DNA from 2 places in the Rahnella sp. P4_A8 genome. Region 1 is predicted to be linked to the other one. Evidence: predicted binding sites of a transcription regulator. Region 1 holds the regulator's gene; the other holds the start of a gene.

What was found. Region 1 encodes Fur, which represses iron uptake genes when iron is present. Its sites were predicted from a motif close to ATAATAATGAGAACNACTATCAA; they were not measured.
Region 2: AC1DUO_RS08040 (TonB-dependent receptor domain-containing protein) is a predicted target of Fur. The motif match lies at 2,737-2,759, and genes of this name have one in related genera.

What each region holds. Positions count from the first base shown of each region.
Region 1 covers NZ_JBFUHK010000019.1:55,465-59,683, forward strand. Annotated here, with positions in the region: gene AC1DUO_RS12335 (methyl-accepting chemotaxis protein) at 1-971, opposite strand, end outside; gene fldA (flavodoxin FldA) at 1,393-1,920, shown strand; gene fur (ferric iron uptake transcriptional regulator) at 2,233-2,688, shown strand; gene chiQ (ChiQ/YbfN family lipoprotein) at 2,817-3,152, opposite strand; gene chiP (chitoporin ChiP) at 3,166-4,219, opposite strand, start outside.
Region 2 covers NZ_JBFUHK010000010.1:68,386-72,604, forward strand. Annotated here, with positions in the region: gene AC1DUO_RS08040 (TonB-dependent receptor domain-containing protein) at 146-2,518, opposite strand; gene AC1DUO_RS08045 (TetR/AcrR family transcriptional regulator) at 2,905-3,516, shown strand; gene AC1DUO_RS08050 (siderophore-interacting protein) at 3,654-4,219, shown strand, end outside.

The DNA.
Region 1 (4,219 bases):
TGATGCGCGTTATCGGCATTGTGTTTAACGGTAGCCGTCAGTTCTTCCATGCTGGCAGCGGTTTCTTCCAGCGCCGACGCCTGTTCTTCCGTACGGGAAGACAAATCGTTGTTCCCGGCTGAAATTTCTGACGCGCCCTGATAGATGTGATTGGTGCAGTTGCGGATGGTCTGAACGGTATTGACCAGGCTCAACTGCATCTCGTTCAGCAACGGAATCAGCTTACCGGCGCAGTTTTTACCGAATTCTTCCAGATAAAACGTCAGATCGCCGCTGGCGATCACCGCGAAGTGACCGCGGATTTTATCCAGCGGCTTCACCAGCGCCATCACCAGATAACGGTCAGTCAGCAATAAAATCACCAGCCCGATACCAAATGCCGTCAGCAGAATCACTTTGCTAAATGACGTCAGATGGGTGGATTGCCGTTGTGCCGCATCAAAATCGACAGCGATCTGACCGCTGACTTTCTCCATCGATGAGCCAAAGCTGCGGCTCAGTGCAGGTACGGTGGAATTGGCTAGCTGGTTATAGGACTCCGTATTTTTGCTGCGGGCTGCGTCGAACAATGGCGTGACGCCCTGCGTGATCAGATTTTCCCAACTGGTGATCAATTCCTGCACGGAGGAATCTTCCAGCCCCGGATGCGGTGCCGCTTTAAAACTGGCCAGTGCCTGCGTCAGCCCGCTGAGTGATTGTTTGGCGGTATCAAAAATTTCCGGACCTTTTGACGGATCGGCCTGAAGCTGTGCCACGGCGCGGCTCAGGCGCGTCACGGTACGAAAATACTGATCATTTCCTTTATTGATCAGCGCCATATTGTTGACCAGCTCGGTACTATTTTTGGTATTTTGGGTCAGTGTGTCCAGTGAGGTGACGGTGTAAAGGGAAACACCTGCCCACATGACGCAAAAGATGCCAAGAATGGTTAATAAAGCGGCCCTGATGGTGATATTTTTTAAAAACTGCACGATATGCCTCTCTCGAAACATGTCTGTTTCTGGCCTGAGGATTGACGGGGATGCGGAGAATCAAGACAGGTAACCAGCAGGCAAGTGCCCCAGGACATGTTTGAACACCTCTCCGGGCATCGATTTCTTTATTATGTTGAGATTGCTCCCGAATCATCTATCGGCGGAATGTTCTCGAAATTTAGTATTGTGACGACTTATTTCTCAAACTTGCTTTTGACCTCATTAACCCTGAGGTTAATTCGCCGCAGGTGAAAGCACACAAAGGCGATAACACTTAAAAATATTGCCCGATAAACTTATTTCCCAGTTAAGAAGGCGAGCAGAAGCATATTCTCCGCCGCACGAGTTTGCTATCATCTGCATTATTATTGCCTGCGTTGCAGAGCACTTCATTGAGAACAAGAGGTTAGGTAATCTTATGGCCGTTGTAGGTATCTTCTTTGGATCCGATACAGGTAACACCGAAAACATCGCAAAAATGATCCAGAAGCAATTGGGTAAAGATGTTGCAGAGGTGCATGACATTGCGAAGAGCAGCAAAGAGGATCTGGAAAAATTCGATATTTTGCTTATCGGCATTCCAACCTGGTATTACGGTGAAGCGCAGTGTGACTGGGACGACTTTTTCCCAACGCTGGAAGAGATAGATTTCGAAGGTAAGCTGGTGGCACTGTTTGGTTGCGGTGACCAGGAAGACTACGCCGAATATTTCTGCGATGCGCTGGGCACCGTGCGCGATATCATTGAGCCACGCGGCGCAGTGATTGTCGGACATTGGCCTACCGAAGGTTACCACTTTGAAGCATCTAAAGGCCTGGCGGATGATAAGCACTTCATAGGACTGGCAATTGACGAAGATCGTCAGCCCGAACTGACCAGCGAACGTGTTGATGCCTGGGTGAAACAGATCACAGAAGAACTTAGCCTTTCTGAAATTATTGGCTAAAAACCCTGTTGGCCCTGAGGATTTATTCTACAATTGAAGGGCCAAACTATTACTGAAATTAACAATTTAACTGCTACAAAATTGTAACTTTCGGTCGTATCAAGGTACACTGAGTTCCTCTGTTTTTTCTATTGATCAAGTCGTTGCATTCCAAATGTGACCGGCAATTTGTGATCTTTATTAACAGGCTGTCGTTGACGAGAATTGGCACATTGCGTTAAACGAAGAGACTAAACGAATAATTTTGTGCCGCCGATGCCACAGGCTGCATGCCTCAACTTGATTAGCACATAGTAACAGGACTGAATCCGCATGACTGACAACAACACCGCACTGAAGAAAGCCGGCTTAAAAGTCACGCTTCCGCGCCTCAAAATCCTGGAAGTGCTGCAAGCGCCGGAAGGTCATCACGTTAGTGCGGAAGATCTTTACAAGCAACTGATTGATATGGGTGAAGAAATTGGCCTGGCGACGGTTTACCGCGTTCTGAACCAGTTTGACGACGCCGGTATTGTCACCCGTCATAACTTCGAAGGCGGCAAGTCCGTATTCGAACTGACCCAGCAACATCACCACGACCACCTGATCTGTCTGGATTGCGGTCGTGTGATCGAATTCCGTGACGAATATATTGAAGGTCGTCAGCGTGAGATTGCTAAGAAACACGGTATCAAGCTCACCAACCACAGCCTGTATCTGTACGGCCACTGTGAAGCAGGCGATTGCCGCGAAGATGACTCTTTGCACAACGATAAACCTGCGCAGTAATCTGCACAGGCTTTGACTAAATTAACCGCTGAAAAGCGGTTTTTTTATGTCTGATATCGACGCAGATTGAGCCCGGATAGCAGGCATAAAAAACCCCGGCAAGCCGGGGTATGTTTCGCTGCTGAGATTCACGGCTTAGGTGAATTGTTCGTTTTTATTTCCTGCCAGATTTTCCCGCAATCAGCAGCATATGCCTGACCGTCGCCAGTTTTACGCGCCGTCAGACATCGCTGATAATCCACCACGCGCACCGTCTCCTGTTCTGCAAATTGCTGGTGGGCTTTTTCCTGTTTCAGTTTATTCAGTAACACCTCGCAGGATGCCAGTTTGTCCGGATTGCCTTCTGACGTATTGATACAGGCACGGTAATCTTCCCGCGTTTGGGATATTTGTGCCTGATCGGCGGTGGGTGCACAACCGGCCAGCAAAACAGCCGAAACCATGATCATCAGTAATTTATTCATCGACATAGCGACCTCAGAAAATAGTAAATGGAGCGATAACGATGAATTTCACGTCTTTTTCATCCTGGAAAATGTTGCCGTAACCGCCGCCCCAGCTCGGTATGTCCGAATGGTTGTCGTACTGGGTGTAATGCAGTTTGAACAACGTCCCTTTGGCGCGCCCTTCCTGAATGGTGTACAGCGCATCCAGGCTCCATGCGCTTTCTTTCAGACGCTGGCTCTGGTCATAAGCGGCGTTGGTGCTCGGTTTGGCATCCCACGCATAGACGTACGAACCACCGACCGCGAACCCCGGCAGGTCCCATTTCGCCAGATCATAAAGCACGCCGGCATATACTGCTTTTTCACCGTTGGCGTTGAAGTCCGAGCGGTTGTCCCACCACACATCAAGACGGCCGTTTGAGGAAGAATAAGTCGGGGTCATGCGCTGCAGGAAGTAGCCCTGATTCCCTTCCGCTTTCACCATCGTCCCTTCCAGACGCCAGTTAAACTGCCCGGTGGTATAGCCAAAGGTCAGTGCCTGCAACCATGCCAGACCGTCATACAGACTGTTCGGATCATTCTTGTCACTGATGCGGTCTTCTGCACCATAGAACTGATAGCTGGTGGTCAGCGGATTGCCCAGCAGATCCATTTTGTACGAGGCCTTAGCAAAGTACTGATCGACATAACTTTCAGCCTGGCCAAATGCGCCTTCCAGTACGAAGTCATTTTTAAAATCATATTTCGCACCGAGCGAATGAATATAAGAAACGCCGGTTTTCTTGTCATTCTGGCGGAAATCATCCATTTCCAGATGCCACGGCGATTTATATTCATCAGCCCACATATAGGAGAAACTCAGTTCACCCGGGTCACCGAAATCGTGTTTATAACCGGCTTCCGCACCGCGATACGTACCCGGCATAAAGCTCCAGTGCGGTGCGATCAGCGTCTGTCCGGTAGGCTGAATATACCCTGCGTGCCCCCAGAATCCGCCATATTTGAATTTACCGGCTGCCTTATAAAGACTGACCCCACTTTTATCCCCGGAGTAATCTTCGTCGTAGGCGCGGTTGCTGTTAGAA
Region 2 (4,219 bases), on a different contig from region 1:
GTACGGTTCATTTATGGAGTAATAAAATTCCCATGTCAAGAAAATGTACAGGTGGGTTTAGTTTTGAGGAGAAGGTCACAAGGCGTAAAAAAGGCGTCATGTTTGCACATGACGCCTATGATGTTGTCCGTTCGGGCGTTATCGGTTAGAAATCGACGTTCACGCCCAACTGGAAGCTGCGACCCGGCATCACAGCCAGCGCTTTGTTGTACTCATCCTGATTGGTGGTTTCGGTCAGGGTGCGGCTGCTCAGGTAATCCCAGTATTTGCGGTCGGTGATGTTATAAACGCCACCGCTGAGTTTCACGTTCTTCGCGACTTTCCAGTAGGCCGTTGCATCCACCATACCGTAGCCCGGCACATTCATGTATTCGGTGGTGGAACCCGTGATTGGCGTACCGGCATTGGTGTAGCTCTGGCGGCTGGTCGCTTCGGCTTTTTTACCTTTCACGAAGGTGGCGGTCAGGGCGGTGCCGTAGATGCCGGATGGCGCATCCCATGCCACGCCAGCCACAAACTTCATTGGCGGCACGCTGTCGAGGTCAACATATTTGTCGCCATCGTAGCTGGATTTCGATTCACCCTTGGCATAACCCAGTGCGAAGGTGGTGCTCAGGCCATCAACGCTGCTGAACCAGGTACCGTAGTTAATTTTGGTACTCAGATCGCCACCGTAGATAAAGGCTTCATCGCGGTTTTCTGCCTGATAAATCGTATAAATATTGGAGGGCACATTGGTGAACATACCCGGGCTGCCCGCGCGGGTGTAGCGGGTGTTAGCAATGAAGTTTTTGTAGGTGTTATAGAAGAGAGAAGTCTTGAAGGTCACGCCTTCCGTGGCTTCGCCTTTCATGCCCCATTCAAAGTTATTGCTGGTTTCGGTTTTCAGATTAGTGTTACCGATCAGCGCGTACTGACCACGGCCTGCGTAGTTAGAACCGAGGTTCCAGGATCCGTAAAGCTGGCTGGCATCCGGGAACTGGGCACCGCGCTGGTACTGCAGGTAAGTCATCAGCTTAGGGGTGATGTCATAGGTGAAGGCCAGTGATGGCAGGGCCTGTGTATCGGAGTTGGCTTTACCGTACAGGGTGGAAACCTGATCTTCAGAAACAATGCTGTTGGACAAGTCTGACAGGTTTTCTGCCTTGGTATTCTGATACGCGACACGCACCGCAGGCACGACAGAGAAGTTATGGCCGTCGAGGTCAAACTTGATGGTGTCTTGCAGGAAGCCGCCGAAGATATACGTCCGGCTGTTAGCTTCCGGCTGCATGATAGTCGTGAAAGCACTTTGATCCGGGCTTTCGCGGAACGGACGTTCAGTGTTGGACACGCGGCCGTTGATACCGGCACTCAGCTCATGGCGACCCAGCGTTTTTAGCCAGCTGGTCTCCGCGCCGTAAGTGTTCACGTCATAGTTTGAGTAGACGTTCATCATCTGCTTACTTTCGTTTGGCAGATAGGTGTTGTCGTGTGCCTGGGTGTACTGGTAATACACTTTCGAGACGATGGCATCCACGTAATCGTTGAATGGCGTCCATTCATCTTTCAGGCTCGCGCCCCAGCGGCGGGTGTTACTTTGCTGTTGTGCGGTACCCAGAATCGCGCTGCCAGCATTGTTCCAGGTATCGTAATGGGTGTGGTTCACTTTCTCGTAGTAATCGAGGGTGCCGGTGACTTTATGTGCATCATTCGGCTGCCAGATGACCGACGTCATAATGGCGTCAGAGTGCCAGTTGGCCGGATACGCATRGAGCGTATCGCTGTTGTTGCTGGTTTCCTGGCCGTCGCGGCGGCTGATGGCGATCAGGCCCCGCAGGGTTTCGTCACCGGCGGCAGCGGTGATGCCGTTGTGCCAGGAACGATCCGAAGAATCATAATCAGACTGGTAACCGAAATAGACTTCCTTGCCCGGACGCAGGTAATCGTCGGCAGATTTTGGCAGGAAGGAAACGGCACCACCGATGGAGGTGTTGGCGCGATCGGCTGATGTGGCGCCGGATTCAATATCCACCTGACCGTAAATATACGGGTCGATGTAATCGCGGCCAATACCAAAGGTGTTCAGGCCCGCACGGCTGACGTAGCTGCGCCCGGTAGCGTTTGGCTGCGGAATACCGTCGACGTCGATACCGACGCGGTTGCTTTCCAGTCCACGGATGTTATAGCCGGTATAACCGCTGCGGTCGAAGCCGCTTTTGCCATTGCCGGAGCCACCACTCGCGCCGGTCGCGGTGATCAGCGGCTCATAACGCATGATAGTGCCGAAATCATTACCGCCTTTTCGCTGCATTTCTGCCGCCGTGATGGTGGTTTTCGAGCCCGGTTTTTTATCCGGCATCGTTTCGGTGACAGTCATGACTTCTTCATTGTTCTGCGCCAGATCCTGCGCGGTACGCACCGCCGGTTTTTTTTTGATGGCTTCAGAAGATTGCGTATTGCTTGCTGTGAGATCGGTATTGTCTTTAACGGCTTCCGCTGCATTTACGTTAAAGGTGGTGGTGAGAATCGTCCCCATGAAAATGACGTTTTTCACCAAACCCTGCTGTGTAAAGGATTTGAACATTTGTTATAAGTCCTGGACTAATTTTTTTAAGTTCTGCTCGCATTTACTGCCTTTCGACAAATCAGACGCGCTGGTCATCTGCATGCAATTCTTCCGTGAAAAGGCCATTATCCTTATAAAATATGGGTTTATTTAACATCCGCACCCATTTCGGCTTCGTGAGAATGATAATGATACTGATAATTGTTATCAACAAAATGATAAAAAAAATGTAGTTCTTAACGAAATCTTTGCAATTCGTCTTTCGAAACGGGCCAGGGGGCGCGGCTTTACAAGCCGGAAAGGCATGGTTAGAGTGGGTACAAATAGAAACTGTACCGTACAGTTAAGGAGTGAAAATGAAAGTACGTACCGAGGCCAGAAGGGATGCCATTGTGGATGCCGCGGCGGAATTATTTCAGGAGTGCGGCTACGAGCGTGCTTCGATGAATGAGCTTGCCCGGCGGCTTGGCGGATCAAAAGCCACACTTTACAATTACTTTCCCTCCAAAGAATCGCTGCTGGTGGCGGTGGTTAAAGCCTACGCCACCGGGCATCTTTCCGATGCCGTTGACGGGCTTTCCGCCCCCTTGCCTGATCTGCCGCTGGAAACGGTGCTGACCCGTTTTGGTGAAAGAATGTTGCTGGTGCTGACCAACGACGGTACCGCGCTGGCGGTATACCGGATGGTGATTGCCGAAGCCGGGCGTTCTGACATCGGTATGTTGTTTCACGATGCCGGTCCGGGTGAAGCCATCGAATCACTGGCGGCATTTTTAGCGCTGGCGATGCAAAAAGGGCAACTCGGCAATGCTGATGCCGATTTGCGCGCGCGCCAGTTTCTGGCGCTGGTGACGGCGCAAACCAATATGCGTTTGTACCAGAGCGACCCTGCGCCACTGGACGTCATCGAGATCAAGCAACTGGTGAAAAACGCCGTCGAGATGTTCCTGTACGGCGCCGTGCGCTAGCCATTCTTCCTCCTGCCACTGCAATCCGAAGCCATCCACGCGATGGCTTTTTTGTTTTTCCTTACACTTTCCGGGATTGCAGAAAACATGACTAAGATATATCTTTCGGCAAACCTTATCGCAAAAGAGAGAACGTGATGGCACAACATCGCACTGAAACCCCTGCCGCAAACCTGCCGGTCCGGGTCAAAAACGAACTGGTTTTCCGTCATATCACGGTAAAAAGCAGTGAAACGATTTCCGGCTGTTTTAAACGCATTGTATTAAACGGCGACGAGCTGACCGGGTTTACGTCACGCGGCTTCGATGACCACATCAAACTGTTTTTCCCGGCGAATCCGGGGGATGCCATTACACCACCCGCTGCAACCGAAGAAGGGATTGTGTGGGGCGAAGGGCCGCGTCCGCTGAACCGCGAATACACGCCGCTGCATTACGATGCACAGACCAACGAACTGACACTGGATTTCTATATTCACGACGGGGGTGTCGCCAGCGAATGGGCGGCTGATGCGAAGCCGGGCGATAAACTGATCATCGGCGGGCCACGTGGTTCACTGATCATCCCGACCACCTATAAATGGCAGTTGTATGTCTGCGATGAAACCGGTCTTCCGGCGGTGAAACGCCGTCTGCGTGAGCTGAAACAGGCGGCGTCTGACGCCAAAATCACCGTGCTGGTGAAAGTGAAAGACGTGAGTTG